DNA from 4 places in the Paenibacillus sp. FSL H8-0034 genome. Region 1 is predicted to be linked to each of the others. Evidence: riboswitches for the same ligand, from Rfam matches in the RefSeq annotation. Region 1 holds a riboswitch; each other region holds the start of a gene.

Region 1 (7,399 bases):
GCTGCAGCTTGGCTTCGGGAATTCCGTTCAGCCTGCTGATTCTTGGAACCTGAACGAGAGCCGATTGCGGGCTGATATGCGGATCAAGTCCCGAGCCTGAGTTGGTAATCAAGTCAATTGGCAATTGACTCACGGGAACAGCAGGATTGTTGGTCTTCCAGTCCTCAATCGATTCCTGTGTCCGCTTCAGCATGTCAGGATTGGATGCCGCATAGTTATTGGACCCTGAAGCCTCTGCCTTGTAATCAATACTTGATACTCTGCCTTGAAAGTATTTGGGATCAGCAAACTTTTGTCCGATCAGTTCCGAGCCCACGATCTGTCCCTTGCTGTTGTAAATCATACTGCCATTCGCATTTGCAGGCATCAGCACCTGTGCGACCCCGGTGCATACCAGAGGATACATGATTCCACAACATACAAGAAATACTAGACTAACCCGAATCACGATTCCCAAAGAAAAGCTTGCTGTGCTTGACGCAGCATGTTCCGATTTATCCATTCTTTGATACCCTCTTTTCTGATAGATGTTGATACCGCTGCGAGATCAAGATTCACCGTACTTCTAAATCCATAAATGCACCATCAGATCAATAAGCTTGATGCCTAAGAACGGCACTACGATCCCGCCAAATCCATAAATAAACAGATTGCGCTGCAGGAGCTTATTTGAGCTCATCGGTTTATAGCCAACCCCTCGCATAGCAAGCGGGATCAAGAGCGGAATAATAATGGCATTGAAGACCAAAGCGGACAAAATCGCTGACAATGGGGAGCCGAGCCTCATAATATTGAGTGCCTCCATCTGTGGAATCGCGAGCGTAAACATAGCCGGAATGATAGCGAAATATTTGGCCACATCGTTAGCGATACTAAAGGTTGTCAAAGCACCACGCGTCATCAGCAGCTGCTTGCCAATCGCCACTACCTCGATAATTTTGGATGGGTCCGAATCCAGATCAACCATGTTGGCTGCTTCTTTGGCGGCTGTCGTACCGCTGTTCATCGCAAGCCCTACATCCGCTTGTGCAAGTGCAGGAGCATCATTCGTACCGTCGCCAGTCATTGCAACCAGCTTTCCTTCCGCTTGCTCTTTACGGATAACGGCAATTTTATCCTCAGGCTTGCTCTCGGCTATAAACTCATCCACACCAGCCTCACGGGCAATGGTAGCTGCAGTCAGCGGATTATCACCCGTACACATGATCGTTTTGATGCCCATCCTGCGAAGCTGCTCAAACCGCTCCTTCATCCCCGGCTTCACGGTGTCCTTCAAATATATGAGCCCGAGGATATGGTTATCTAGCGCTACAGCGAGCGGTGTACCGCCCTCTGATGCAATCGCATTGCCTTTGAGCTCCAGATCACTCGGAACGGCTCCACCTTGAGATTCCACCCATTTTCTTACCGAATCCACAGCTCCCTTGCGTACCTTACGTCCATCTGACAAATCGATCCCGCTCATCCGGGTTTCCGCTTTAAACTCGATAAATACCCCGTCCTCGGCAATCGAGCTGTCATAGGCCATTCCTTGCTTTTTCATTAATTCCAGCACCGAACGCCCTTCCGGTGTTTCATCCTTGAGGGAGCTGATCGCAGCCCATTCACCCAAAACCGCTATGTTCTCAGAATCTACAGGAGTAAACTCGCTGGCCATCCGGTTACCGAATGTAATCGTCCCTGTTTTATCCAAAATCATCGTATTAATATCCCCAGCGGCTTCGACCGCTTTACCTGACATGGCGAGAACATTAAACTGGGTCACACGGTCCATCCCTGCAATCCCGATAGCTGATAGTAAACCGCCAATTGTCGTCGGGATCAGACATACCAGTAATGAAATCAATACCGGTATATCCAATTGAATGTCCAGATATTTGGCAATCGGAGCCAAGGTCACGACAACAATAAGGAAAATCAACGTCAAACTGGTGAGCAGCGTGTTCAACGCAATTTCATTCGGTGTTTTTTGCCGCTTGGCGCCTTCAACCAAAGCAATCATCCGGTCGATAAACGATTCCCCGGGATCATTCGTAATTCTCACCTTGATCTTGTCACTGACAACACGGGTACCGCCTGTTACCGAATTGAAGTCGCCTCCTGCTTCCTTAATCACCGGAGCGGATTCTCCTGTAATGGCGGATTCGTCTACAGAAGCCAGCCCTTCAATCACTTCTCCATCGCCCGGTATCATTTCTCCTTGAGAAACAACGACGATATCTCCTTTGCGCAGCTCGGTAGACGGAACCAGCTTCAATCCACCGTTCACCACTTTATTGGCGCTGATCTCTTTTTTGGATTGTTTCAGTGAATCGGCCTGTGCTTTCCCGCGGCCTTCAGCAAGTGCTTCTGCAAAATTTGCAAACAGCAGAGTGAAGAGCAGAATCGCAAATACAGTCAGGTTAAAACCCATACTTTGACTCGTACCAAAATATCCTGGAAAAATCGTCATCAGCAGCACGATCAAGGTGCCAGCCTCAACAACAAACATAACCGGATTTTTCATCATCGTCATCGGATTCAGCTTCACAAAGCTGTCTTTGACGGCATTGCGAAGGATGTCACCAGATAAGCTTTTTTTTCTATTGGTTTGCATGAATAATATCCACTCCTTCCATTAACGAATCGTCAAATGCTCGGCTATCGGGCCCAATACAATACCAGGCAAGAACGTCAGAGCGCCTATAATTAAAACCGTTCCTATTAGAATACCGGCGAACAAACGGTTATCTGTGCGAAAAGTTCCGATAGTTTCGGGAACCCACTGCTTGCGCAGCATCGATCCGGCTACCGCCAACATCGCAATCATGGAAATATAGCGGCCGAACAGCATCACAACTCCCGTAGATATATTCCAGAATGGTGTATTATCGCCCAATCCTTCGAACCCCGAACCATTGTTAGCCGCGGAGGATGTAAATTCATACAAAACTTGTGAAATGCCATGAAAGCCCGGATTCGTTATTCCCGCTTTTCCTAAATCAGTAGCCAACGCAATTGCTGTTGATGCCAAAATAATGAGTGGATGCGCCAGAATCGCAATAGCAATCAGCTTGATTTCGCGTGCTTCTATTTTCCGACCGAGAAACTCCGGTGTTCTACCGACCATTAACCCCGCGAGAAATACCGCCAATATCGCATACATCAGCATATTAACGAGCCCGACGCCCTTACCGCCAAACACACAGTTCAGCATCATGAGAGCCATTGGCGTGATGCCGCCAAGCGGTGTCAGTGTATCGTGCATCGTATTGACACTGCCAGTTGTCGCCGCTGTCGTTACCGTAGCGAACAGTGCCGATTGCGGAATGCCAAAGCGGACCTCTTTACCTTCCATACTGCCCTGTGCGGCATCGATGCCCAATCTGTTCATGACAGGATTACCGCTTGACTCCGCAGCATAAATAAGGGACAGAAACATAATAAATAAGATCATCATCGAGGAAAAAATAACCCAACCCTGCTTGCGGTTTTTGGCAAACAAGCCGTACGTGTAAGGAAGCGCAGCAGATAAAACCCACATCGATAAAATTTCAATCACATTGGTCAGCGGATTCGGATTCTCAAACGGATGGGCCGAGTTCACTCCAAAAAATCCGCCGCCATTCGTACCGATATGCTTGATCGATTCCAGTGCCGCCACCGGTCCGATAGCAATTTGCTGCTCAGTACCCTCCAGCGTCGTTGCGGTTATTGTAGGCTGCAGCGTCAGAGGAACCTGAAGAGCCACAAGAAGTAGAGTCACTACAAAAGCAAACGGGAAAAATACACGAATATGCGCTTTTACAAAATCCTCAAAAAAGTTGCCTATCGTTTCCCCTTTACTCGTAATCCCTCTGACAAAGGCAATGGCTACGGAAAACCCGGTCGCTGCCGAGGTGAACATCATCATCATAATGACAGCCATCTGCGAAAAATAAGACAAGCCCGACTCCCCGCTGTAATGCTGCAGATTCGTGTTGGTCATAAAGCTGATGACCGTATTGAAGGTCAACGTTTCTTCCATGTTGTCAATCCCGTTCGGATTGAGCGGCAAATACTTTTGCATTCTCAAAATCATATAGCTTATGGCCACGAGCACGATATTCGTCACAATAAAACTGAGCGCGTAGGTTTTCCAGGTCATACCCTTTCGTTCCTTTAAACCGATCATTGCAAAAATCGGTTTTTCGATAAACCCAAACCACTTGTCAGTCCGATTCGCTTCATTAGAAAATACGTTATAGAGATAGGTACCTACTGGTTTTACCAACAGCACCAAAATGACAATCACGACGGCAATTTGCAAAATGCCCATTTGTTTGTTTCCTCCTCAGAGTTTTCGTAAGAAAACTTTCTTCGTAAGCATGTGCTGAGTTTTGCTTTAGCAAAACTGACTTCGTAAAGATTGGTGAAAAAGTCCGCTGCACGGTCAGATCATTCTTCCGAACGCTTCGCTTCTCCAGAACGATTCCGCCCATTCCGATTCCGCTAATAATTCACCGGACTACTCGTTTATTAAAATTTCTCGGGATTAACCAAGGCATAGGCCAGATAAATAAAAATAAATATTGTAAAAATAATGACAACGATCATAAACGCTCGCCTCCTGATTCTTCAGTAATACGCCCGCACCACAACAAAAATCCACTGAACAGCGCGTAAGCAATGGCTAGCATCAGTACCATATATAGATCCAACATGGTTACCCCTCCTAAGAGCTTCCGAAAAGAAGCTGGCACTTATTTCACACGTGTTTGAATTAAAAAGGAAACATCCTCGCTCGTCGTATGAATCACATAGGCAGCCCCGAGTCCTTTGTAGACCAGACGCGGATTACTCGTATGGGTGATGACATAAATAGGCTTGGAGGTCCATCTGCGGCACATTTGAATATAACGGCAGCACAGATTTAGGCTTCGCTCAAAAATAAACACTTTCCCTATGGTAAAGTCTGGAAGAGTCCAATTGATTTGTTCTGTGGTATCTACCATTACAATATTTTTCACACCAATATTGACCAGTCTTTGCTTTTCTCCCTGGTTGTTGGCAATAGCTGCAAAACGCAAGCCCTGCTTTAGCAATTGAAGGATGAAGCCTTCTCCTGTTTTATTGGGTGCCGAAACCAAAATGACTTCCTGTTGTTCCATTTCAATCTTCCTCCTATGAATGTCAAAAAGGAGACAACAAAAAGAAGCCTGCGAAAAGAGCGGAACTCTTCTCGTGGCTTCTGAAAACACAGTTATACAAACCGTGTCTTACGCACGACAATTGTTGCCTCTCCCTATACGCTTACGAGGTTAGCTGTCGGATTCGGGCTAGAGAGTAGCCCTACCCCAAGGCATCGAAGATGCCAAGAAGGATTCACCCCATGAAGCTCGTGTACCTGACTACGAATTAACGAATCAGGGATTACGCGCTTCTTTGGTTCCCCCGTTCCTTTTAAATTCAAGGACTCAGCGATAAAGTGCATGATTCATTTTCAATTACAGACAATCCCTACAAATCTACATTTCCTATATACCTCATGGTCGTTGAACACGATCACAAGCTTCATCATCCTCTCTCATAAAAACGACGCTCTCGCCCCTATGAACCGGTTCATAGGGCTGAAAAAGTTCAGCCGTTACTTGGAAAACTTTGTTGGAATCATGAGATGTATCATACGCCAGCCGCTTAACACTGTAAATAAATACCGCACGGCATACAAAGCTATAATTGACTTGCATGGTATCCAAATCCTTCTCATGCTCTCGATATCTGCATCCATCTCTCGATATCTCCGTTTTACGAAGGAAAATTCAAATACCCAGCATGAGCTAGCATAGATATAGATAATAAAGGGAAATCAGGTTTGATTCCGCTTTCATCGACCTTTTAAGCAAAAAAGGCGTAATTATGATGCGGATTGGAGTTTTACATTATTTAACGGCCAGCGTATGATACATTTCATTAACTTCACAACTCCATATCATCCATTATCAATGCTTAATTCCCATAAGATATGTGTTCAAAAAAGCGACTTTTTGAACGACCACTTCAGGGAAACGGGGGACCCAGTATAAGCTATCTAGGATAGATAGCTTATAGGGGTGAATCCTCTTGGCATCTTCGATGCCCGGGGGTAGGGCACTCTCAAGCCCGAATCCGGTAGCTAACCTCGTAAGCGAATTGAGAGAGAAGCACACTCGTATCTCCCTGACCTTATTTATTCATGCAAAGGAAGCCCGAGAGTAGAGTTTCTCTGCTCTCGGGCTTCCTTTGGTTTGTCCAAATTCAAAAAATGTAGAGGAGTGCATGCATCATGCTAAAGCTCGCCGACCCATTGACCGTACCCATTGAATTTTCCTTGTACCCTACAAAATCGGCTCCATGGAAATTTATCAATTTGATTGTCTTCTATTGAAAGGCCGAATCCCGCAAATCACTTCCGATGGCTCCTGCGGATTATTGAAAATATCCAGCCGCGGATGGAATAGTTGGGCAGAATGGAATCTCCCCTGCTGCAGCAATAAATTAAAGATCACGGTCTGCTTAATTCAGTCAGTAGACGTTTGGCATCTCCATTTTCCGTTTTGAATATTTCGTATACTTTTAAAGTCAGCGGCGTGTCAAATTGTTCAGAATTGCCGGTAAAAGCAATATTGTTCTCGCCTGTAACCAGACGTTCCTGCCCAATCAACGATTTCACAGAGGTGCCCACGAGCCGTCCCAATGAATCATGCAGTTCAAATTGAAGCTGCGGGAAGCTTTCATCTACCTGGGTCTCTTTGATGCGTTCAATATCGAAGAAAAACTTGCCTTTGTACGTATATTGAAGAGTCGCAGAATTGAACAAATAGGAAATATCCCAACGGTCAATCGCTACATCAAATGGGTATATACTGAATTTGTCTTCCTTGTCCGATGGCTGTAAATTTACACTGTAGGCAGCAATCGTTGATTTGTACGGCGCTTGTGCCGTTGTATCCTGAAGCTTTAAGGCAAGTCCTGTGCCTGTCTCAGTAGCTGGTACCACATACGTGTAATTGATGGTCGTTCCTGTGTTGGGCAGGACAGAAGTTGCCGCCAGAACTTGACGTCTGCCACTGTATTGGTAACCTCCACTGCCGATCAGTTCCGTTTGAAACATGGGGATAGCGAGCGGTCGCGCACTTTGGTTATACAAACGGAATTTAGCCGTTACTTGCTTGCTGCCTTCATCCAGGTTGTCATTCATATGAAGCTCAACCAATGACACCTGCAAATCCGGATGGATAAGTTCACTTCGCGCATCAAATTTCATGGAGGTGCCTAATGCATAAGCTTCATAATTTTGTGGAGCCGCATCGCCTGGGAGCAATATATTCAGTCTGCCCACTTGATAACTAACCACGTTGGAAGCTCCTGATGTGAAGCTTTCAGCAGTCAACAGATTCAA
Region 2 (7,399 bases), 1.9 Mb from region 1:
CGGCTTTGGAAAAGGCTTTGGCGCAGGGCGTTACCGTGACACTGGCAACCGGCCGGATGTATGCATCCGCCAAACAAATGGCTGCCCAGCTGGGCTTGAATGTTCCGCTCATCACCTACCAGGGCTCGTTGGTGAAAAATTCCGAGGATGGCGCAACGATTTATGAACGTACTGTTCCCACTGACGCGGCACATCATATTTTTGCATATTGCGAGCGCAATGAGCTTCATCTGCAAACCTATTTAGAGGATATTTTGTATGTACAAGCAGATAATGATAAAAGCAGAGATTATGCTGCCCTATCGAAGATCCCTTATACGGTCTATCCCGAGTTCCACGAGCTGGCGGATAAGCCATCGACCAAGCTGTTGATTATCGATGATCCCGGACGATTGGATGAAGTAGCGGTTGAGCTTCGCAATGAAATCGGCCATCTCGTACATATTACGAAATCGAAGCCTCACTTCCTTGAAATCGTGAATCGTGAAGGTACTAAAGGGCATGCGATCCGCTTTTTGGCTGAACGATTTGGTTATGAGATGTCAGAAGTTATGGCAATCGGCGACAGCTGGAACGATCATGAAATGCTGGAAGCCGCGGGTTTTGGTGTGGCGATGGGTAATGCCGTGGAATCGCTTAAGGAAATTGCCGATTTTGTGACCTTGTCGAACAATGAGGACGGAGTTAAGCATGTGGTGGAGAAGTTTGTTCTGCAAAATAGCTCTGATCGATAGGCAGGTTAGAGTGCCGTTTTAATGAAGAGAATTATAACGACAAAGACGGACTCCCGAAGGAATCCGTCTTTTTTTGGGGTGATCTATGGGTTAGCATGGGAGCAGTTGGCGGCTTCTCCCACATCATATCATACGTCAATCTATCTATCTTGGAACGACTTGTTCCTCCCCTACAAACGCACATTTTTTATGAGTCCAATCCATTAGCCTTTTGCCTTCATAACATACATTAGGTGAAATGGAAGGGGGTTGGAACTATGGGATATGTAGGTGGAGTTGGCGCTTCTTGTGGCAGTTGTGGAGGTTACGGTTTGGGAACTACCACAGGTGTTATTCTGGTTCTGTACATTCTGCTTGTTATTATTTTGAGAACATTCTAATATGAGTTAGACAATAAAAAGACAGTGACCGAAAAGGGAGCACGCTCCCGTTATCGATTACTGTCTTTCATGCTCTTATTTGGCAAAAATATGATTTCCGATGGTTACGGTCTGGGGTCGAGACCAGATCCACTTGCTGGTAGCGGTTATCGGATTGAAATAATAAAGTGACTGATTCGTAGGATCCCAGCCACGCAAAGCATCCTGCGCCGCCAGATACGCGGTTGCATCAGGGGTCAGCGTATATTGTCCGTCATCGACAGCCGTGAATGCCCCCGGTTGAAATACAACATCATGAATATTATTGGGGAACTGACCGGATTGTATCCGGTTCATAATCACGGCTCCGACAGCAACCTGACCCTCGTAAGGTTCACCACGAGCCTCGCTATAAATAACTTTGGCCATGATATCCAACTCAGCCTGATTTAATGAATAGTTTTTTAGCGATTTCCACGTTTGATCGCCGACAACTCCGTCAGAAGTTAATCCATAATCTTTTTGAAACTGGCGAACGGTTGCCAGGGTTTGTGAACCAAATTGTCCATCCAGTACATGTTGATCATACCCTATTGTTCTTAAACGGAACTGCAAATCCCATACATCTCCGCTTGATATTCCCTTTGTTAGTAGAGCCGCGGCTTGAGCCTGGTCCGTATGCACGGTACCCAGACTCATAAGAAGCAGCGCGATCCCCACAACAAATGCTTTCACTCGCTTCATTCGTTGTTTATCTCCCTTCGCTTTGGCAAAAGGGGTTATATGCTTAATTCGCAATAAATTCCTGAACCCACTCGCCATTATAATAAGACACACCAATTTTTGTATAATTAGGATTCATAATATTTTGTCGATGTCCTTCGCTGTTCATCCATGAAGTCATGACTTCCTGCGGAGTCTTTTGACCCATAGCAATGTTTTCACCGGCATACGTATACTTGATGCCATACGTGTTCATCATATCAAATGGAGAACCGTAGGTAGGCGAATTATGATCAAAATAATGATTATTGTACATATCCTTCGCTTTATCCAGTGCCATAGCCGATAATGCACTGTCACTAGTCAGCGGATTCAGACCTGCCTTCGCGCGTTCCTGATTCACCAAATCGACTACTTGACTGGCAAAGGTGGATTCAGTTGTCCCTTGCTGAACTGTTGAGTCTGTACCTGAACCTGTTTCCACACCTGTTCCAGTCCCTGTATTTGCAGCTGCACCATTACCTGTATCTACGTTAGTACCTGTATCTACATTTGTATCTGTATCTACGTTTGTATCTGCGCCAGTTCCTGAACCGAAGTCCGTTCCGAAGCCTAATCCTTGACCTGTGCCTATGCCAGGAAGATTCAATACCATACCAGGCCAAATGTTATTGCCATTGGTAATCTGTGGATTGGCTTTAAGCAGATCACTTAAATTAATCCCTTGCTGCTTGGCAACCACCGTCATCGTATCGTTACCTGTAGTTACTGTGCATGGAGCAGCTGAAGCAGCTGTGGCTCCAACCACCGTACCCAGAGCGAGTAAACCAGTTAATACAGATTTCTTCAAAATCATTTCGAACATCCTCTCTTTTTTGCGGCCTATGAGGTTAGCTGACGGGTTCGGATCAAAGAGTAAGGACCCGGCCATGAATATGGCTTCACCCCAAATAATAGGTTCCCCCATGCCTCTATAAGAAGCTTCGGCCTGAATGGTGTCTCTTAAAAAAACAATATGCTCAGCTTGGAAACTAGCTGTCTTTTTAAGAGAGTTTCATCTTAACATGGGAAAACCCGAAGTACACTGATCAAAGTTTTCCAATCTATTGGGGTCGAATGCTATCATTCGTCTGTCCTTTTCGTATGTGCAAAATTAAGCATGAAGGACAAACGATCATACATACGATAAAAGATGTAAGTAGGGATGTAGATTTCTAACCTGACATTTCAGGAGGATGATATGAAAAATTCTGAATCGTTCGTCCCCTTAAAACCATATCTTCATACCAAGGTGTTGGTGATCGGCTGCGGTCCTTTTTTGATATCTTTGGCTGACACGTTGCTTGAATCAGGATGGCTCCGTTTCCACATACTAATTACGGAATCCGTACCTACCGATCGTGAACAGCTGAAGGAATTGGTCGAGCATGCTCGTTTAACAGATCCTATGGCCGTAATAGAAGAACTTTGTCTGGATCGCAGCGGGAGAACTGAATGGCACGAGACAGTCGCGCCCTTTCATTCAATTTTGTACGTCTCGCAGGAAGCTCATATCGAGGAGCTTCGGAACTTGAATGCGGTTTGCAAAGTACAGCAGAAGCTGCTGCTGCCGGCTTTCTGTATACAGCAAATAGGACTGGTCGGGCCGCTCGTCCATCCGGACATGGAGGGCTGCTGGGAGTCTGCGTGGCGTCGGCTCCACCAAGCTGCTCTTGGCAGCACCCATCTCTCGTCCGACTTCTCGTCCACGGCAGGAACCATGCTGGCGAACGTCATGGTATTTGCGTGGCTCAAAGCGTTATCGGAAGCGGCTGAATCTGCAGCGCAACAGGCTTTCTTTGTACTTAATCTAAATACGCTGGAAGGCGATTGGCATTCATTTGTACCCCATCCGCTCGTGACCGGACTCCTTACGGCCCCTGATCGTACAGCCTATGTACAAGAATTTGAAATTCCCGATGCGCTGATTAAAGAGGAAAGAGAGCCTTATGGGTGGTTTTCCTATTTCAGCAGACTAACGTCATCCACAGCAGGAATCTTCCATACTTGGGAGGAAGGGGATTTGGGGCAGCTGCCGTTGGCACAGTGCCGTGTTCAGGCTGCTGATCCTCTCTCGGAAGGACCAGCCAAGCTGCTACCCGATGTAATTCGCTCAGGTCTGACTCATGAAGAGGCACGACGGGATGCAGGACTAGCCGGAATTGAAGCATATGTAACGCAATTGTCTACTTTATTCACTTCAGAACTGCCTCCATTCCCGTATGCTCATGGAAATGGGGCTGCAATTCAACCGTTTATCGGTATTGGAGCAGGTGAAACAGTCGCAGAAGGAGTGTGCCGCGGGCTGCTAATTTGCTTGACTGACACATTGACCAAATCGTTGATCAACCGGAAACCTTTTATCCGTCAAGTGCTGCCAGATAACGTCGAGGACGAACGCTGTAAATACTATTTGCAGTCATTGACGCTTATACAGGGGGCGCCAACGATCGGTCTTGGTATGGAATTGTACGGCTTTCCTGTTGTATGGGTCGGTATAAACGGCCTTTGGTATGGTCATGTAGGCTTGAATACGACATTGGCCTTAAGAAGCGTGCTGCAGCAAGCTCTGCGGTTCGCAGCAAACACACAACTGATACTTCCGCCGTCAGTACTCGTTGCAGCCTCTGTGATACTGGAAACAAAAGAACCCTCCCATCTGATCATTCCTTCCACACAAGAGAGTACATCATCTGAAATCTTGGCTGCGGCCTTGCAAATCCTGAAGCGGGACAGCAAGCGACTGCATGTGATGGATATGGCCAATGAGCCTTTTTTGAAAGAAGGGCTTGTAGGGGTTTGGGGCGTTCTTGTGAGAGAGGAGGATTCCCGATGAAATCTGTCATCGCGATTGTCGGAGAGGGAAAGCTTGCGGACCTCGTGTACCGGAGATTGTCTCATTCCTATTCAATCGCCCTACTGAATGATTTCAAGGAGAGTGTACCGGAAGCGGCACAATTGGTTATTGTTCTGCAGGATGAAGCCAGTTCCTTCTTGGTTAACGAAATTGAACAATTGTTGCAGCCGACAGGCATCCCCTGGATCCATGTCTGTGTTCTTGGTGATGAAGGTGTGATCGGACCCTTAGTACGACCCGGCTCACCGGGATGCTCGTTATGTGCGGACACGCGTTATCAGATGGCAGGACGCAATTTGGAAATGTCCGAGCAGCAGCTGAGAAGATTGGTATACGGAGACGAGCTTGATGAATCGGGCATTTCGCTCGCTGGCTTGCTGCACATATCCTGTCTAATTGAAGCAGAAGCACAGAGAATACTCCAGAGTAAGCTGGCTCTCACGGAAGGGCGCATCTATCTCGTTAACTTAATAACTTTGAAAAGCTCCCTACACCCTTTTTTACCTGACCCCCTATGTACCATGTGCGGTCAATTACCCGATGATACTGCTACGATAGCCCAGATTAAGCTCCAGCCAAGTCTTAAGAGCAGTCCCGCTAGCTTTCGCTGTCGTTCGGTTAACGAACTGAAGGATGTATTGATCAAAGATTATTTTGATTCCCGAACCGGACTTTTTAATGTATATCAGCCAGATCTTGCTTCATCCTTTGCTGCTGTCCATGCCAACCTTCTCTTGTTTGCAGGAGACGAGGTGACAGCAGGCCGCACTCATTCCTATGTGACCAGCACGCTGACCGCGATATTGGAAGGATTGGAGCGATATTGCAGTCAGGCACCGCGCGGTAAACGAACCGTAATTCGTGACACCTATCACAATCTCGCAGAGCAAGCGCTCAATCCGCTTGATGTAGGTGTGTATACAGATGAGCAGTATGCGCAGGAGGATTTTCCATTCCAACCGTTTCATCCGAACCATCCCATCGATTGGGTCTGGAGCTATTCGTTTATGCAGGAACGTTCGATTCTCGTTCCGGAGCTGCTGGCGTATTATAGTGTGACTTATGGTGAAGGCTATGTGAATGAAGCCTCCAACGGATGTGCGCTTGGCAGCAGTCTGGAAGAAGCGATTTTGTATGGAATTTTGGAGGTTGTAGAACGTGATTCATTCCTGATGACCTGGTACGCACAGCTTCCAGTGCCCCGTCTTGATCCTTATTCCACTGATAGCAAGGAATTGCGCTTAATGGTCGACCGTTTGCGAGCGGTAGCAGGGTACGAGGTTCAGTTGTTCAACATTACGACGGAGAACGGAATTCCATCTGTGTGGGCATTGGCGAAGAACACCAGGCCAACGGGAGCGAATCTCGTTTGTGCAGCTGGTGCTCATCTGGATCCGATAAGAGCCGCGATAAGCGCTATCCATGAACTCGCCGGCATGATCGGATCGCTTAGCACGAAGCTGGAAGCCAACCGCGAAACCTACCTGCATATGCTCGAAGATTCCTCCCAGGTTCGCCAAATGGAGGACCACTCCTTATTATACAGCCTGCCGCAGGCGGAATCGCGCCTGAGATTTTTGCTCGATAACCATCAGCCCTTGCAAACGTTCGCTGAAGCGTTTAAGCAGGTAACGATCCCACACACAGATTTGACAGAGGATTTAAAGGGCATTCTTATGGTGTTCAAAAAATTGAAGCTGGATATTATTGTCGTCAATCAGACAACACCCGAAACATTACGCAACGATTTGCATGGTGTGAAAGTGATCATTCCGGGCATGCTGCCGATGACATTCGGACATAACCTTACCCGCTTATCAGGACTGGAGAGACTACTGCGTATACCGGCAGAACTTGGATATGTGGAGCAGCCTCTTACATTGGAGCAGCTTAATCCATATCCACATCCATTTCCATAAATTTACAAATGCTTCTACAAGAAAAAGCCGCTCATCTTTTGATGCGGCTTATTAACTATTTATGTGATTAATTTGTATTTATTTCTTACCTGCGTGCTCGGACATCGGCAAATCTGTCGGGGAATACACGCCGATATTGTTCGTTCCTGCCTTAAAGGCCCAATATAACTCGGTAACCCCTACACCTACAGCGAATATGAACAGCACGAGTACAACTGAATACGTAATCTCCATCATATAATTGTCCCGAACATGCTGAACCTTGTCTTTCCAGCCCAGCTCACGAAAAACAACCGGCTGCAGCGGCGCGTACCCGATTAAAAAACGGTACGCTTCATTTATTTTAGCAAAAATAGGTTCCCCAGGGGATGGCTGCTCATCTGCATCCAGGTATTTATACCTCTTCATCAGAAAAAAATATCGGTCCTCAATTTCCTTCTCAATTGCGTCCTCGGTAAGGCCAAGTACCGCGCATGCCTGTCTGCGATCCTGCATAATTTTCCCTCCTTTTGATTTAAAGGTTCTGCAATCAGAAGGGAAATTATGCAAGGGAATATGTAAAAATTTACTGTATAGAAAAAATCACCTGCATGCTTCATGTCAGGTGATCCTCTACATAAATCTGATTAACGATACCAAGGGGTTACCGTGATATTATCAATATGAACACGGGGCGGGAGATTAACCAAATACACAACAAGGCTCGCGATATCGTCGGTCTTTAGCATCGTGGATCGCTCTTCCTGTGTGATCGGCTCGGTTTTATGA
Region 3 (7,399 bases), 3.9 Mb from region 1:
AACGTTATTACCCCTGTCACGCGCTGCATAAAAAACATTTGATTGCGGAAATATCCATAATTAGATACGTTATTCCGCGCCGTAAAAGCAACATACAAGCCGTAAATGGCATGATACAGCAGCGGAATCCAGATCCCTACAATTTCCAGTGCAAGCGTTATAGGCAGACTATGAAGAAAATCCACGCTCTCCAGAAATGCCACATGTCCGCCTTTAGAAGCGGAGTAGTTGGTGATTAGGTGCTCGACCAGGAAAAATCCGACCGGAATCACACCAAGTAATGAATGCAGCTTACGATTTAAATACGAATTTCGAAACATTAGAATGCGTTCCCCCCTTAAGTAGTAAATAGCCGTGTTCACACGATTGTCAAAACCATATTTCATTGTACCCCCGCAAGAAACAAGCGTCAACAAGTTCGCTACGCCTATTTTCCATGAATCGACAACGTTTTATGCAGTTATAGACAAATTTTGTGAAGATTACGTGACCTATACATCGTACTCCTTTAGTGCTTATAATGGAAGTGCCGATTTTTTATAATCACTTATGCGTTTTTCACATAACAGAAAGCAGGTTATTGGATGTTTGAGAATATCGATATCTTCGCCATTGTCGTCGAAATGGAAAGCTTGAATAAGGCTTCCCAAACGTTAAATATTTCACAGCCGGCCTTATCCAGAAAAATTATGCGTCTGGAGGAGGAGCTTGGAATCCAGCTGTTTCACCGCAAGGGCAAACGACTGGAGATTACCCGTGCCGGACAAATCTGCTATGAGTATGCCTTGGAGCAGCGCGCTATGGGGCGCAAGCTGCAGCGTTCTCTGGAGGTATTCAAAACGACCGATAAGCCCTCCAGTATTATTATCGGGGCCAGTCTTACCACACTGCAGTCCACCCTGCCTGATCTCATTACGATTTATGCCAAGGACTACCCTCATACCGACATTAAAGCCATTACCGGAAAAACCCATGAGATCGTCCCGATGGTCAAGGAGCGCAAGGTAGATATCGGCCTGGTGGCCTCAAAGATTGAGCACCCCGGGCTGCAGTGCATTCCGCTTTTCGACGACCGTCTATGTATTGTGCTGCCGGATAATCATCCTTTTGTGGATAAAGCTGCTATACAAATCGAAGACCTGCACGAGCTTCCAATGATCCTATTTTCACGGGGCACCTGGTACCGGATTCTGATGGACGAGCTGTTCCAGCGTTATTCGTTACATCCTGATGTCAAAATGGAGATCGATTCATTCGAAGCGATCATTCGTCTCGTGTCCACCTGTAAAACCGCTACCCTGCTGCCCGAGTCTTATCTTCGCCGTCATTTTCTGGAGGAAAACGAGCTGGTCGTCCGTTTCATTCCTGCTCTGGATCAAACAACAAGAACGACCTCGCTGCTGTTTACAGAGGAAGCCGTTCATCATCCATCGGCACAACGTTTTATTGAAAAGGCCAAGAGCCACTTTAACCGGAGCGATTGAGCTCCTCCGTGTCAGTAGCGGTATCGGCTTCAGTGACACCCAGCTTTCGGGCCACATAGGCCGTCGTACCTGCCTGCAGCAGGATCGTGAACAGCACCGCGAGGAAAGTTACCGAAGCCATGATGTCCGCATACTTCACGCCAAGTCCCACCACCATACCGGATAAGGCCGCAGGAATGACTCCTGTTTCACGAACCCAGAACATGAATACAAGCTCTCTCCAGGTCCAGCGTGCCTTGCGGTCCGGCAGTGCCGAAGCCAGCACAGTTAACGGACGTGCAATGAATATGAAAACAGCGATCACCCCGAGGCTCGGCCACAGGTTAGCCCAGATCACGCCAAAGTTAACCTGACTGCCAAGCATAATAAAAATCAGCATCCGCATGATAACGGTTATATTTTCGCTAAAATGACCCATCTCTTGATGCTTGTCCTGTAAATCGAGCTTGAATATATGCACATTACCCCAAATGAGCCCTGCTGTAAATGTAGCCATAAACCCGCTGACATGTATCGTTTCACCTAACAAATAAGCGGAAATAGCTGTAACCACCATCGCTATGGTGGCATAATCCCGCATCCAGCCGAGCTTGCTATGCGCCGTAACATAGACCAAGATGAAACCTATGACAGCCCCGACCAGGATTCCGCCAAGCGCGGTAACCACAAACTGTATAACACTTGCCGATACGGAAATTGCCTGTCCTCCTGTAATCACAGCCAGCACGGAAAACGTCAGAATCGATCCGGTCGCATCATTGAATGCCGATTCGCTCTCAACTGTTTCTCTCACCTTGGTACGAATCCGCACCTGCTTGAACACGGGTATCAGAGTTGCCGGATCTGTCGATGAAATGATAGCCCCAAGCAGTACGGCATACAATAAAGGCATGCCCAGCAGCCAATGAGCCGTCACGGCGACAACCCCACAGGTGATCAGCACACCGGGAACGCTTAGCAGTGTCAAGGTGAGCCATACTTTTCGAAGACCGGACAATCGGATATTGCGACCGCCATCAAATAATATCAAGACTGAACCCAAGGTTAATATAAACTGATTCGTAAACGAGCTGCTGGTCTCCGTTACCAGATGCAGGCCCTGACCCACAACCATTCCGGCAATCAAAAATAAAGCGACATCCGGAAGCTTCAACCAGGCGGCTAACTTACCAGACAGCATACCCATACCCAATATAAATATTAATAAGAACAACACATGGTAAACCAGCTCACTGACCTCGTTATTCAACTCAACACACTCCGAATCTGACTCCAGCAATCAACATGTTTCTATAAACGATTATTTCACTTCATTCTCAAACGATTCGATCTGCGAATTCGTGCCTATGATCACCATGATATCCCGTTCTTCCAATAAATCATTAGCCGTAGGCGCGATAATAACGCCTTCCTTCTTATTAATAGCAACAACACTACAGCCATACTTAACTCGTAAATTCAGATCCTTCAGCGTTCGCCCCGACATTCGTTTCGGTACTGACAGCTCAGCTATCGTATAATCCCTGGACAGCTCGATAAAATCCAATAGATTCGGAGATACTAGTTGATGCGCTACACGTATTCCCATATCGCGCTCCGGGAATATGACACGATCAACGCCGATTTTGTTCAGCACCTTGCCGTGCAGCTCGGATAACGCTTTGGTAACAACTAACGGCACCCCTATATCCTTAAGCAAAATAGCCGTTAATATACTCGATTGAATATCGCTTCCAATCGCCACGATCACACAATCAAAGTTACGTATACCCAGTGAGCGCAGCACCTCCTCATCTGTGGAGTCAGCGACGACGACATGGGTTAACACCTCGCTCATTTCATCAACCGCTTCTTCGTCCTGATCAATGCCAAGAACCTCATGACCTAACTTGGTCAGCTCTCTGGCCAAGCTTGACCCGAATCTCCCCAATCCAATTACTGCATACTGCGTGCGCTTCATCCTGCTTTTCCCCTATCCGATTGTAATTTTCCCCTCAGGGTATCTGTATAATTCTTTTTCAGTTTTGGGTCCGAGTGCATAGGCCAAGGTTATTGGCCCCAAACGGCCAGCAAACATCGTCAGTGAAATCAATATTTTACCAACCATCGTCAAATCCGTCGTTAATCCCATCGTCAGCCCTACCGTGCCAAAAGCCGAGGTAACTTCAAAGAGTATCATCAGAAATGGATGACTCTCTGTGGTGGATAATATCATGGCCACGAAAATCACAAGAAATAGTGCAATCATCGTTAACGTAATCGCCTTTAGAATACGATCCTTACCCAAGCGGTAATGGAACAATACAATGTCCTCCTTGCCGCGAATCATCGCCACAATAGCACCGATCAGCGTCATGAAGGTCGTGGTCTTGATCCCTCCGCCTGTCGAGCCTGGAGAAGCACCTATAAACATCAGAATAATCATAAAAAATTGGGAAGCCTGGCGCATAGCTCCGATATCGACCGTATTGGCCCCTGCTGTCCGCGGCGTTACCGATTGAAAGAACGAGGCCCATATTTTCCCTGACCAGTCCAGTGATCCTAATGTTTTGGCGTTGCTGAATTCAAAAGCATACATCACCACAGCTCCTGTGAGGATCAACACGCCCGTTGTACTTAACACTACCTTGGAGTGCAGCGACAACCGTTTTATTTTTCTATATTCGAGCAGATCCGACATGACGATAAAACCAATACCGCCCAACACAATAAGTCCCATTGAAACGATGTTGATAACCGGGTCGGCCGCATACGAGGTCAGACTGCTGAATGGGCCGCTCACCGAGCCGAACAAATCGAACCCTGCATTATTAAAAAATGAAACCGCATGCCAGATTCCGAAATAAATACCTTTGGCTGGACCAAGATCTATGGACCAGCGGATGGAAAAAATGATCGCAGCTATCAGCTCTATCGTAAGCGAGTAGCGAATTACTTTACGAATCAGGCGCACAATGCCTTCCATACTCCCTTGGTTCATCGCTTCCTGAAGAATGAGGCGTTCCTTCAAAGAAATTCGTTTCTTCAATGCAAAGGCAAATAAGGTCGCCATCGTCATAAAGCCGAGTCCGCCAATCTGAATCAACGTGACAATAACGATTTGACCAAACACGGAGAAGTACGTACCTGTATCCACAACAACAAGCCCAGTCACACAAGTGGCAGATGTCGCTGTAAACAAGGCATTAATAAAAGATAATCGGTCCCCCGTCGCCGATGAGACTGGAAGCGTAAGCACCAGTGCTCCAATCAAAATAATCGCGGCAAAACCCAATACCAAAATTTGCGGAGGTGTTAATTGGATTTTTTTCAACGTTACTTTCATTTCTCACCTCACAAATATTTGAAAAAGAACAAAAAAAAGACATCGGAAACCCAATGTCAACTAAACAGGTTCCTGCCATAAAGCCTACGAGGTTAGCTGACGGATTCGGGTTTACAGGTACCCTATCAATTCCACTCTCATGAATGGAATCGAATTCACCCCTTACTACTACAAATGGTTCCCCCGTTTTCGGAAAGAAATTCGGCTTCTGTATTCAATTGATATGAATTATAAGGCTATTCTTCCATAAGTACAAAGTCGTAATAACTCGAAAAGCAGGGATATTCCGATTCTTATTATAGCTGGCAGGCATCAAACTGAGGATTCGCTTTGGTTTTCAACGTTTATCCCCGTTATGCTTGGTAATGCATTGGATTTGATCAGACATGTATGCTAAGTTTATGGAATACAATAATCAAGCCTTCCCATTTCTTCATTCCAAGGAGACTACTATGATCAATCGTTCATTGGATAGACCGCTGCAGTTGCTGGCAGTTGTTGGTATTATCCTTTATTTTACCGTCATTCTCATATCCTCGTATTTGTCTGGACCTCCTTCATCCAATGAAGAGGCGGATGGACTACCGACGATTACCCAGCAGGCGGCCGCTGACACAGCAGTCATTTTTGCCAGGCAGCATTTCGCATTATCAGACGATCATACAACGAGCACGTTATACCAAACTCATTCCGAACGAAGCGGGTACTTGCAAAAGGAGCACTTATTCCATTCTTATACGGAGCGATATTCCCAGCTTCCGCTGGACTACTACGAGGTTGAAATTAATGACCTTGCCAGCTCTAAAACTTATTACATCGATATCAATTACTCGAATCAGAAGGTGCTCGGCTGGAAGACGTATGAGTCGCCATCGTCCAGAGCAGATACGGTATCTGCGCCAGGAGTGGACCCTCAGCTGTTGGCCGAGCAGACGATCAAGGAACAGGGCTACTCGCCAACCAATTTCACCTTGCTGGATTCCCATCCCCAACGGGACAAGAAAAATAATTCCCCCTCCTTAACGGGGCGTGTGCTTGTTTATGAGAGCAGGACTGATCTGATCGGGCAGGCAAAGCTACAGCTTACACTTCTCGTTTCCAAGGGTCAGGTCGTTTCCTTCCAGCCTGACTTCAAGATCCCGGCTGCTTTTGAGGAATGGAAGGAGAAGCAAAATAGCAGCGCCTCCCTGATGACCAACATCAGTATGGGTGTATCGTTAATTATGGCGGCTACAGCTCTGTTCATCATCATACGCTATCGGCGTCAAATCACATTTCGTCGCGGCCTGTGGCTGACCTTGATTTTTCTCATTATTTATATTGGAAACAACTTCAACATGCTGCCGGCTTTCCGAACCTCACATACGGCGGGTCCATCCCAGTTCGAAGCGCTCTTTTACTTGTGGCTTCTCAATATTAATATTGCGATGATGGCTGTTAGCGTCTACCTCTCCGTCCTTGCCGGCAGACAGATGTGGTCCCGTTACAGCTGGAATCCGCTGCCGGAATGGCAGGATCCCGCTTTTGGGGGCCAGGTATGGGTGGCCATGACTCGCGGCTACCTGCTCTGTTTCTTTATTCTCGGCGTCCAGCAAGTGCTGTTCTTTATAGCGGAGCATGCTTTTGACGTATGGTCGGTGAATGATGCAGCAGATTCCGTGCTGAACATGACGTTCCCTGCACTGTTTCCGCTCATGGCCTGGGCAGCGGCTATCTCCGAAGAAACCGTATACCGATTGTTCGGCATTGCCTTCTTTCTGAAAATTGTCCGCATTCGGTTTCTGGCTGTACTGCTCCCGAGCATCATCTGGGCGATGAGCCATACCCAATATCCGATTTATCCGGTCTATACCCGACTTGTTGAGGTCACGATTATCGGTGTCATTTTTGGATATGCCTTTCTTAAATACGGGTTTATGACGGTACTGTTTGCCCACGCCTCGATGGATAGTATTTTGATGGGGCTTTCCTTGTATGGTCTCGGGGATTGGATGCATATCGTGGTCGGCAGCTTTTATCTGATATTCCCCGGTCTTGTCGGCTGGCTGCTGTATCGGCTGCATGGCAACAAAAAAAGACGGGCACTAGCTATGCCTCGTCTTGATTCTGATTAAGCGATTGTAATATTTGTGTGGCCAGCTTTTCCCCGATACCCAGAAGCCGGAAATCTTCAATGCTGGCTTCTTTTATTTTTTTCATCGAGCCAAAATGCTTCAGCATCGCCTTACGCCGTTTCTCGCCAATTCCCGGAATCGAATCCAGCTGGGAGACGATCATCGATTTGGCACGCGTTTCGCGGTGGAACGTAATAGCGAAGCGATGGACCTCGTCCTGAATACGCTGGAGCAGGTAAAACTCCTGACTGTCACGCGGCAGCGGAACGATTTCTGCAGGGTCCCCCATAATCAGCTGTGCGGTTTTGTGACGGTCATCCTTGGCGAGTCCACAAACCGGAATATAAAGACCCAGTTCATTTTCCAGCACATCGATAGCCGCGGAAATTTGCCCTTTTCCTCCATCGATAACGACCAGATCCGGTAGTGGCAAGCCTTCCTTCAAAACACGCTCATAACGGCGTCTTATGACCTCA
Region 4 (7,399 bases), 5.1 Mb from region 1:
CAGCAGTAAATTAGTGCGTGCCGGAGGGCGGGTCGCGATGGTTCATCGGCCTAGCCGGCTGGTAGAGATTTTTGGTATGATGCGCGCCTATAAGCTGGAGCCAAAGCGAATTCGTTTCGTTCATCCACGTGCAGGAGAAGAAGCCAACATGGTGTTGATTGAAGCGCATAAGGACGGCAAACCGGAGCTAAGAACGCTGCCGCCGCTGCTGGTATATAAAAATAAGACGGAATACTGCGAAGAACTCATGGAGCTTTATTATGGCAAACGTGATGAACTAATCCAACAACCTGAGAACTGAAGAGGAAATCATAATGAATATTCAAAAAAGCTATGGACAAGAGAATGGATTAGGCAAGCTGTACCTGGTAGGGACCCCGATCGGTAATTTGGAGGATATGACCTTCCGAGCCATTCGTATATTGGGAGAGGTACAGTGGGTTGCTGCTGAGGATACACGACAAACGAGAAAGCTGATGACGCATTTCAACATCCCTACAAGGCTCGTCAGCTATCATGAGCATAATAAGCACGCCAGTGGGCCAGAATTGATTCGCTTGCTGGAAACGGGGGATTCTATCGCTCTGGTCAGTGATGCCGGATTGCCGGCGATCTGTGATCCAGGATCGGAATTGGTGAAGCAAGCGATTGAAGCGGGTATTGATGTAATTCCGATACCAGGTGCCAATGCGGCTTTATCGGCTTTGATTGTTTCTGGATTGTCGACAGAGCGATTCACGTTCCTGGGCTTCCTGCCCCGTGACAAAAAATCCTTGCTTCAAGAACTTGAGCTACTGCAGCCTAAAAAGGAAACCCTTATCTTGTATGAATCCCCGCACCGGATTGTTAAGACGCTTGAGGCTATGCTAACGGTCTGGAATCCTGAACGTCAGGTCTGCTTGATGCGTGAAGTGACCAAGAAGTATGAAGAGGCTGCAAGAGGGACGATACGTGAATGCTGCGATTGGCTGAACGCAAACGAGCCCAAAGGTGAGTATTGCATCATTGTTGAAGGCAGCACGGCCCCGGAGACGGCATTGACTGTCGAATGGTGGGAATCCTACACCATCAAGGCGCATGTAGAGCATTATGAGTCGCAAGGCTCGGACCGCAAGGAAGCGATGAAACGTGCTGCCTCCGACCGTCAGATGCCCAAGCGAGAATTGTATAACTTCCTACATAAAGAAGAATGAATCGAATGGCTTAAAACTACTCATAGTCGGCCTTCTACGGAATGGTCTTCTTTCACAAAAAAAATCCCTGAGTCATAGTTATCTATGATTCAGGGACAAGAGGAGATATGAAAAAGGTTAGAATTACCTAAGTAAGAATTGCTATCCTTATTATAAACTATTTTTCTTATTTTGTCACAGGTATTGGCATATCGGACAAACATTCGTGACAAATAATTTTACCTTTATAATAAGAAACATTTTCAGCGTTACCGCAAAAGATACAAGCAGGTTCATATTTTTTGAGCATGATGCGCTCGCCATCTACATAAATTTCCAAAGCGTCTTTTTCGCCGATACCCAAAGTTCTGCGAAGCTCGATAGGAATAACAACCCGACCCAATTCATCGACCTTTCTAACAATACCAGTTGATTTTAACATGTTATAAGTCCCCTCTCAGAAAAAAATAATCGTCATTATTCGACATAATTCTTATTTTCTATGATACCAACCATTCCCATAATAGTCAACCACAACTTGTCGTTTTTTGACAATCATGATGTCGAATTTGTTCAAATTTAATTAAAAATACATTCAAAATAGCTAAAATTTTCTTGAATTGATTTATTAAAGGCTTTATGAGGGGGATTTAGCTAGTTGAATGTATGATAAAATTGGAAATACGAATATGATATTATTCGACAAATATACAGGTTTTTGTTTGTTTATGTCGAAAAATCGAAGAAAGTGCAGGTGAAGGATCATGACTCGTTCTCTTCAAGAAGAAAAAGTTTTTAAGGACCCTGTTCACAAATATATTTATGTTCAGGATCAGACGATTTGGGATTTGATTAATACCAAGGAATTTCAAAGGCTGCGCCGGATCAGGCAGCTTGGCACCTGCTTTGTAACTTTTCATGGGGCAGAGCACAGCCGATTCTCACATTCGCTTGGCGTATATGAGGTGACTCGAAAAATCATCTCGCAATTTGAACGCAACCAGTATGAGGATTGGCCTCGGGAAGAAAGACTGCTCTCCTTATGCGCTGCTTTGCTTCACGATGTCGGGCATGGTCCCTTTTCCCATTCCATCGAAAAGACATTTGGCACCCACCATGAGGATTGGTCCTGCAGGATCGTGCTTGGCGATACCGAGATCAATCGTGTCCTTAAACAGGTGTCACCCACCTTTCCTGAGCAAGTTGCTGGTGTTATTTGCAAAACCTACCACAAGGAAATTGTCGTCAGCCTCGTTTCCAGCCAGCTCGATGCTGATCGTATGGATTATTTGCTTCGTGATGCTTATTTTACAGGGGTCAATTATGGCACCTTCGATCTGGAACGTATATTGAGAATTATTCGCCCCTTTCAAGGCCATATTGTTGTGAAGGAGAGCGGGATGCATGCCGTCGAAGATTATTTGATGTCGCGCTATCAAATGTATTGGCAGGTCTACTTTCACCCGGTTACGCGAAGTGCTGAAATTATTTTGCAAAAGGTGTTCGGACGCGCCAAGCATCTATATGAGGAAAATTATGAGTTCGCTTTTATGCTTCCGCCTCTATTAAGCTTATTCCGCAAAACGTTAACGGTGCAGGAATACCATATGCTGGATGAAGCGTTTATGCAGACCGTGCTGGCACAATGGTCAACCGAAAAGGATCCGATTTTGTCGGATTTATGCTCACGGTTTTTAAACCGCCGCCTGTTTAAGTATGTGAGGCTGGAGCAGCTGGATATTAAACAATTGGAAAAATTACGAGTTGTGATGCAGGACGCAGGCATAGATCCGACATTTTATATGGAAATTGATTTTCCCTCGGATCTTTCGTATGATGTGTACCGTCCGGGTGAGCACGATGAAAACTTGCCGATATTGCTGCTTGATCAGCATGATCAATTAACTGAAATTTCCCAGAAGTCAGAAATTATCCGTTCAATCAGCGGCATTCATAAAGGGCAATACCATTTATATTTCCCTGAGGAGCTGCTGCAGGTTGATCGCAGTACCATCCCGACCGAGCTCAGAAACCTGCTGGATGCGGAAGACTAACTATAGAAGGAGCCATAACCATTATGCTAACCGACACTCATGTACATTTAAATGCGCCCCAGTTCGATGAAGATCGACAAGAGGTCATACAGCGCGCGTTAGAGAACGGAATCAGTCGAATGATCAATGTCGGATTTAACAGAGAAACGATTCCAAGCTCGATCGCTTTGGCTGAGCAATATGATTGTATTTATTCGACTGTGGGCTGGCATCCGCAAGATGCCAAAGATATGACGCCTGAAGATCTGGAATGGATCGAGCAGCTGTGCAGCCATCCCAAGGTTGTCGCTATTGGAGAAATCGGACTCGACTATTATTGGGATACTTCTCCCAAAGATGTCCAGGACAAGGTGTTCCGTCAACAAATTCGGCTCGCCCGCAAGCTGGGTATGCCCATAGCCATTCATAACCGTGATGCTCACCATGATATTATTCAGGTACTGCGTGAGGAGAAGGCAGCCGAGGTCGGCGGCGTGATGCATTGCTTCTCTGGCAGCTGGGAAACGGCGAAGCAATGTCTGGATATGAATTTTTATATTTCCTTTGGAGGACCTGTGACCTTTAAGAATGCCAAGCAGCCAAAAGAAGTGCTGGACAAGGTACCTCTGGATCGATTGTTGATCGAAACGGATGCCCCTTATCTGACGCCTCACCCCTACCGCGGCAAGCGGAATGAGACTGCTTATGTGAAATTAGTCGCAGAAACTGCTGCTCAAATTAAAGGCCTTACACTTGAACAAATTGCTCAAATTACTACCCAAAATGCCATTACATTATTCGATCTAAAATGAATCATTTGTGGGTGGTGAGAAGCTTTGTTTTTATCGGTCTAGGGGATATCGCAAGTAAATATACACATGCATAATGAAAATGAGAGATAAATAGGGTTTTTATCGGTAAAAACCTGAATTATGGCCTAATTCAATTGAAATTCACCGTTTTTTGCCCTGTTTGTATACTTTACAAGTTCACACCGGAGAGCGTAAACTCAATATTAACTTAATACGATTACCAATTTTCCATTTTCGCTGAGTTTCCTAATGGGAAACGGGGGAACCAAAAAGTGATCTGCACATTGCATTCAATGGGGCAAAAGTCACGATTTCTGGGGTGAATCTTTCGGATAGAATCACGTGTTTACGCGTATGCGATTCAATCCAAAGTAGGGCGACTCTCAAGTCCGAATCCGTCAGCTAACCTCGTAAGCGTTAAGAGAGAGGTAACGATTGTCGTGTACTTTATTTCACCACGCCGGTGAAATAATATAAGAGTCACGGGAAGAGTCCTCTTCTCCGCTGACTTTTTTTGTGTTCTCCCGTCATTATAGCAGGGGTTCCGGAACAGGCCGACATCTTACACTGGGGAGGTGTTGAACGCACTCAGAAAGAACGATATGGAACGTAGATTGCAGCCCTTTAGTTTCTAGACAAATGCGCCTCGATTTTGAATGGAAAAGCCGAAGCCGTTTATCCTCGTTTAACGAAAGATTGCAAAACCTAAACCATAGTCGCGTCAGATGAATCATGTGATACACTCGACGGCGGGGCTTTAAGGAGGACCGAATAAGTGGGAGCTATTGAGTATGAGCAACCCCATGTAAGACGATCATCCAGCATGTCCTTCGCATTGCGATGGAAGCATGAAAACTTGCGTTTGATTTCGATCGTTTCACTGATTTCAATCGCTATCGCTTTCATGTTTTTAATGATGTTATACGGCACGGCTACCAAGCGGGTATCTGTGGTTGTCAATGGACAAGAATCAGTTGTGTATACGAAGCAATGGATTCTGCAACGTTTACTGGATGAACAGGGGATTTCTATTGGAGAGCATGATCGTCTCTCCGCATCGCTGGATGCAAAGGTAAATACGGGCGACCGCATTGCCATTGACCATGCGAAACCGTTACAGCTTACAGCTGACGGAGAAGTAAAAACCTTCTACACAGTGGCCAAAACTGTAGGAAGCGCTTTGCAGGAATTTCAAGTCTCGATCGGAGAGCTTGATAAGGTGAGTCCTGCGCTTGACACCGAATTATCTGAAACCGGTGTAGTTCAAATTGTTCGCGTTAAGAAAGAAAAAGAAGAGTTCTCGGAAAAGATAGCCTTTGATGTTGAGAAGCAAAGTGATGCGCAGCTCCCTAAGGGCAAGGAACAGATTGTACAAGAGGGTCAAGAGGGCGTAATTGTAAAAACAAAAGAGAAGTTGTTTGAGGATGGAAAGCTGGTATCAGAAGCAGTAGTGGATGAAAAGGTTCAATCCGAGCGTGTTAACAAAATTGTGGCAATAGGTACAAAAAATCCGGTTACGGTTTTATCTGCTTCTTCACCGAGCATTCAGGAATTATCCAAGAGTGGCTTGAAATTTAACGTAAAACAGGTTATAAATAATGTGACCCTGACTGCTTATTCAGCTGGTGTATCATCGACTGGCAAGAGCAGCGAGCACCCGCAATATGGGCTCACTGCGACAGGTACGAGAGTAATGGAAGGTCGAACGATTGCGGTGGATCCCACAGTGATTCCACTTGGCTGGTGGATATATATAGACGGGCTTGGATTCCGCAGAGCAGAGGATATTGGTAGTGCAGTCAAGGGGAACAAAATCGATGTTTATTTTGATAGCAACGATTATGCGAACCGTTTTGGCATGAAGCGAGGAAATACTATCTATGTAATCGGACCAAACAAGCCAACGTCAGACTAACAGTCGGCAATTGGGGCAGACTCATCATATATAGCATTACAGGAAGAGAAGAGGAATCCCTCTTCTTTTTTCTGCTTTGAAAGGTAAGGTGCAGGTGTGATTAAAGAAATGATTGTGGTAGAGGGGAAAGACGATACAACGGCAATCAAACGCGCTGTTGATGCCGAAACGATCGAGACCGGAGGTTCTGCGATTAACAAGGATATTATCCGGCGGATCAAGCTGGCGCAGCAGCGACGGGGAGTCATTGTGTTTACCGATCCTGACCACGCGGGGGAACGAATTCGCAAAATCATTACAGCCCAGGTTCCGGGATGCAAGCACGCCTTTATAACGCGAGAGGATGCGACCAGCAAAGGGGACATAGGAGTCGAGAATGCGTCGGTCGATACAATACGGAAAGCGCTAGAGAACGTGCGCACCGATTATGAAGCGGCGGAGTCGGATATTACACTGGAGGACCTGATAGCAGCGGGACTCATCGTTCATCCCCAAGCAGCGGCGAGACGCATGGAGATGGGCAAGCGGCTTGGCATAGGCTACTGCAATGGCAAACAGTTTTACAACCGCTGTCGAATGTTTCGAATCACACGTGAAGAATTTGCAGCTGCCTGGCAGCAACTTGAACAAGAAGAGGGCTGAAGGATGGATACGAACCAACGGACAGAGCAAATGGATATTGCCTCACCCAAAAGAACAAATGATTTGCTGAAAAAACATAGCCTTGTATTAAAAAAGAGCTTGGGCCAGAATTTTTTGGTGGACCCTAACATTCTACATAAGATCGTAAGCTCGGCAGATCTGGATGTAAACAAAGGCGTGCTGGAGATCGGTCCTGGTGTCGGAGCTTTGACTCAACAGCTTGCCAAAAAAGCGGGTAAGGTTGTCGCTATCGAGATTGATCAAAGGCTGCTTCCGTTGCTTACAGAAACCTTGGCGGGGTACGCTCATGCGAGCGTTATTCATGGCGATATATTGAAGGTCGATCTGCAGGCTTTATTTCAAGAACAGTTTAAGGATTTTGCTCAAGTAAGTGTTGTGGCCAATCTTCCTTATTACATCACAACGCCGATTATTATGAAGCTGCTGGAGGAGAAGCTGCCTCTCGAGTATATCGTTGTCATGATTCAAAAGGAGGTAGCCAGTCGGATGTCAGCCAAACCGGGTGGCAAGGAATATGGAAGCCTGAGTATAGCTGTTCAATACTACTGCGAGCCTGAGGTCGTCACGATTGTTCCCAAAACCGTGTTTATCCCCCAGCCGAACGTAGATTCAGCTGTTATCAGACTGAAAGTGCGTCAGCAGCCGGCTGTCGAGGTCGAGGATGAGGCTTTCTTTTTTGAGGTGGTCCAGGCCTCATTCGTTCAACGCAGGAAAACCATCTATAACAATCTGGCAGTCCGCTATTTCACCAAAGAAACCAAGGGGCAGCTGGAGGCTATTTTGTTGGAGGCTGGCATTGACCCT

What was found. A riboswitch is a leader RNA that binds a small molecule or an ion and turns the genes downstream of it on or off. The one in region 1 is predicted to bind cyclic di-AMP.
Region 2: it holds a riboswitch for cyclic di-AMP, as region 1 does, so the genes downstream of both, NST47_RS34295 (CAP domain-containing protein) here and NST47_RS26120 (hypothetical protein) in region 1, are expected to answer to the same signal.
Region 3: it holds a riboswitch for cyclic di-AMP, as region 1 does, so the genes downstream of both, NST47_RS08640 (TrkH family potassium uptake protein) here and NST47_RS26120 (hypothetical protein) in region 1, are expected to answer to the same signal.
Region 4: it holds a riboswitch for cyclic di-AMP, as region 1 does, so the genes downstream of both, NST47_RS03140 (3D domain-containing protein) here and NST47_RS26120 (hypothetical protein) in region 1, are expected to answer to the same signal.

The regions. Positions count from the first base shown of each region.
Region 1 covers NZ_JBBOBS010000001.1:5,772,653-5,780,051, forward strand. The annotation lists gene kdpC (potassium-transporting ATPase subunit KdpC) at 1-502, opposite strand, end outside; gene kdpB (potassium-transporting ATPase subunit KdpB) at 566-2,596, opposite strand; gene kdpA (potassium-transporting ATPase subunit KdpA) at 2,618-4,297, opposite strand; gene NST47_RS37220 (potassium-transporting ATPase subunit F) at 4,498-4,575, opposite strand; gene NST47_RS26120 (hypothetical protein) at 4,722-5,129, opposite strand; cyclic di-AMP (ydaO/yuaA leader) riboswitch at 5,253-5,451, opposite strand; cyclic di-AMP (ydaO/yuaA leader) riboswitch at 6,001-6,164, shown strand; gene NST47_RS26125 (hypothetical protein) at 6,503-7,399, opposite strand, start outside.
Region 2 covers NZ_JBBOBS010000001.1:7,675,611-7,683,009, forward strand. The annotation lists gene NST47_RS34280 (Cof-type HAD-IIB family hydrolase) at 1-734, shown strand, start outside; gene NST47_RS34285 (hypothetical protein) at 992-1,114, shown strand; gene NST47_RS34290 (cell wall hydrolase) at 1,190-1,837, opposite strand; gene NST47_RS34295 (CAP domain-containing protein) at 1,881-2,672, opposite strand; cyclic di-AMP (ydaO/yuaA leader) riboswitch at 2,680-2,815, opposite strand; gene NST47_RS34300 (bacteriocin maturation protein) at 3,057-4,691, shown strand; gene NST47_RS34305 (TOMM precursor leader peptide-binding protein) at 4,688-6,631, shown strand; gene NST47_RS34310 (J domain-containing protein) at 6,710-7,126, opposite strand; gene NST47_RS34315 (SDR family oxidoreductase) at 7,258-7,399, opposite strand, start outside.
Region 3 covers NZ_JBBOBS010000001.1:1,882,710-1,890,108, reverse strand. The annotation lists gene NST47_RS08660 (succinate dehydrogenase cytochrome b558 subunit) at 1-320, opposite strand, end outside; gene NST47_RS08655 (LysR family transcriptional regulator) at 585-1,484, shown strand; gene NST47_RS08650 (cation:proton antiporter) at 1,468-2,670, opposite strand; gene NST47_RS08645 (potassium channel family protein) at 2,785-3,444, opposite strand; gene NST47_RS08640 (TrkH family potassium uptake protein) at 3,457-4,809, opposite strand; cyclic di-AMP (ydaO/yuaA leader) riboswitch at 4,876-5,026, opposite strand; gene NST47_RS08635 (CPBP family intramembrane glutamic endopeptidase) at 5,262-6,923, shown strand; gene uvrC (excinuclease ABC subunit UvrC) at 6,898-7,399, opposite strand, start outside.
Region 4 covers NZ_JBBOBS010000001.1:691,146-698,544, forward strand. The annotation lists gene NST47_RS03115 (tRNA1(Val) (adenine(37)-N6)-methyltransferase) at 1-301, shown strand, start outside; gene rsmI (16S rRNA (cytidine(1402)-2'-O)-methyltransferase) at 315-1,193, shown strand; gene NST47_RS03125 (AbrB/MazE/SpoVT family DNA-binding domain-containing protein) at 1,360-1,614, opposite strand; gene NST47_RS03130 (HD domain-containing protein) at 1,937-3,226, shown strand; gene NST47_RS03135 (TatD family hydrolase) at 3,250-4,017, shown strand; cyclic di-AMP (ydaO/yuaA leader) riboswitch at 4,243-4,450, shown strand; gene NST47_RS03140 (3D domain-containing protein) at 4,793-5,932, shown strand; gene rnmV (ribonuclease M5) at 6,029-6,574, shown strand; gene rsmA (16S rRNA (adenine(1518)-N(6)/adenine(1519)-N(6))-dimethyltransferase RsmA) at 6,578-7,399, shown strand, end outside.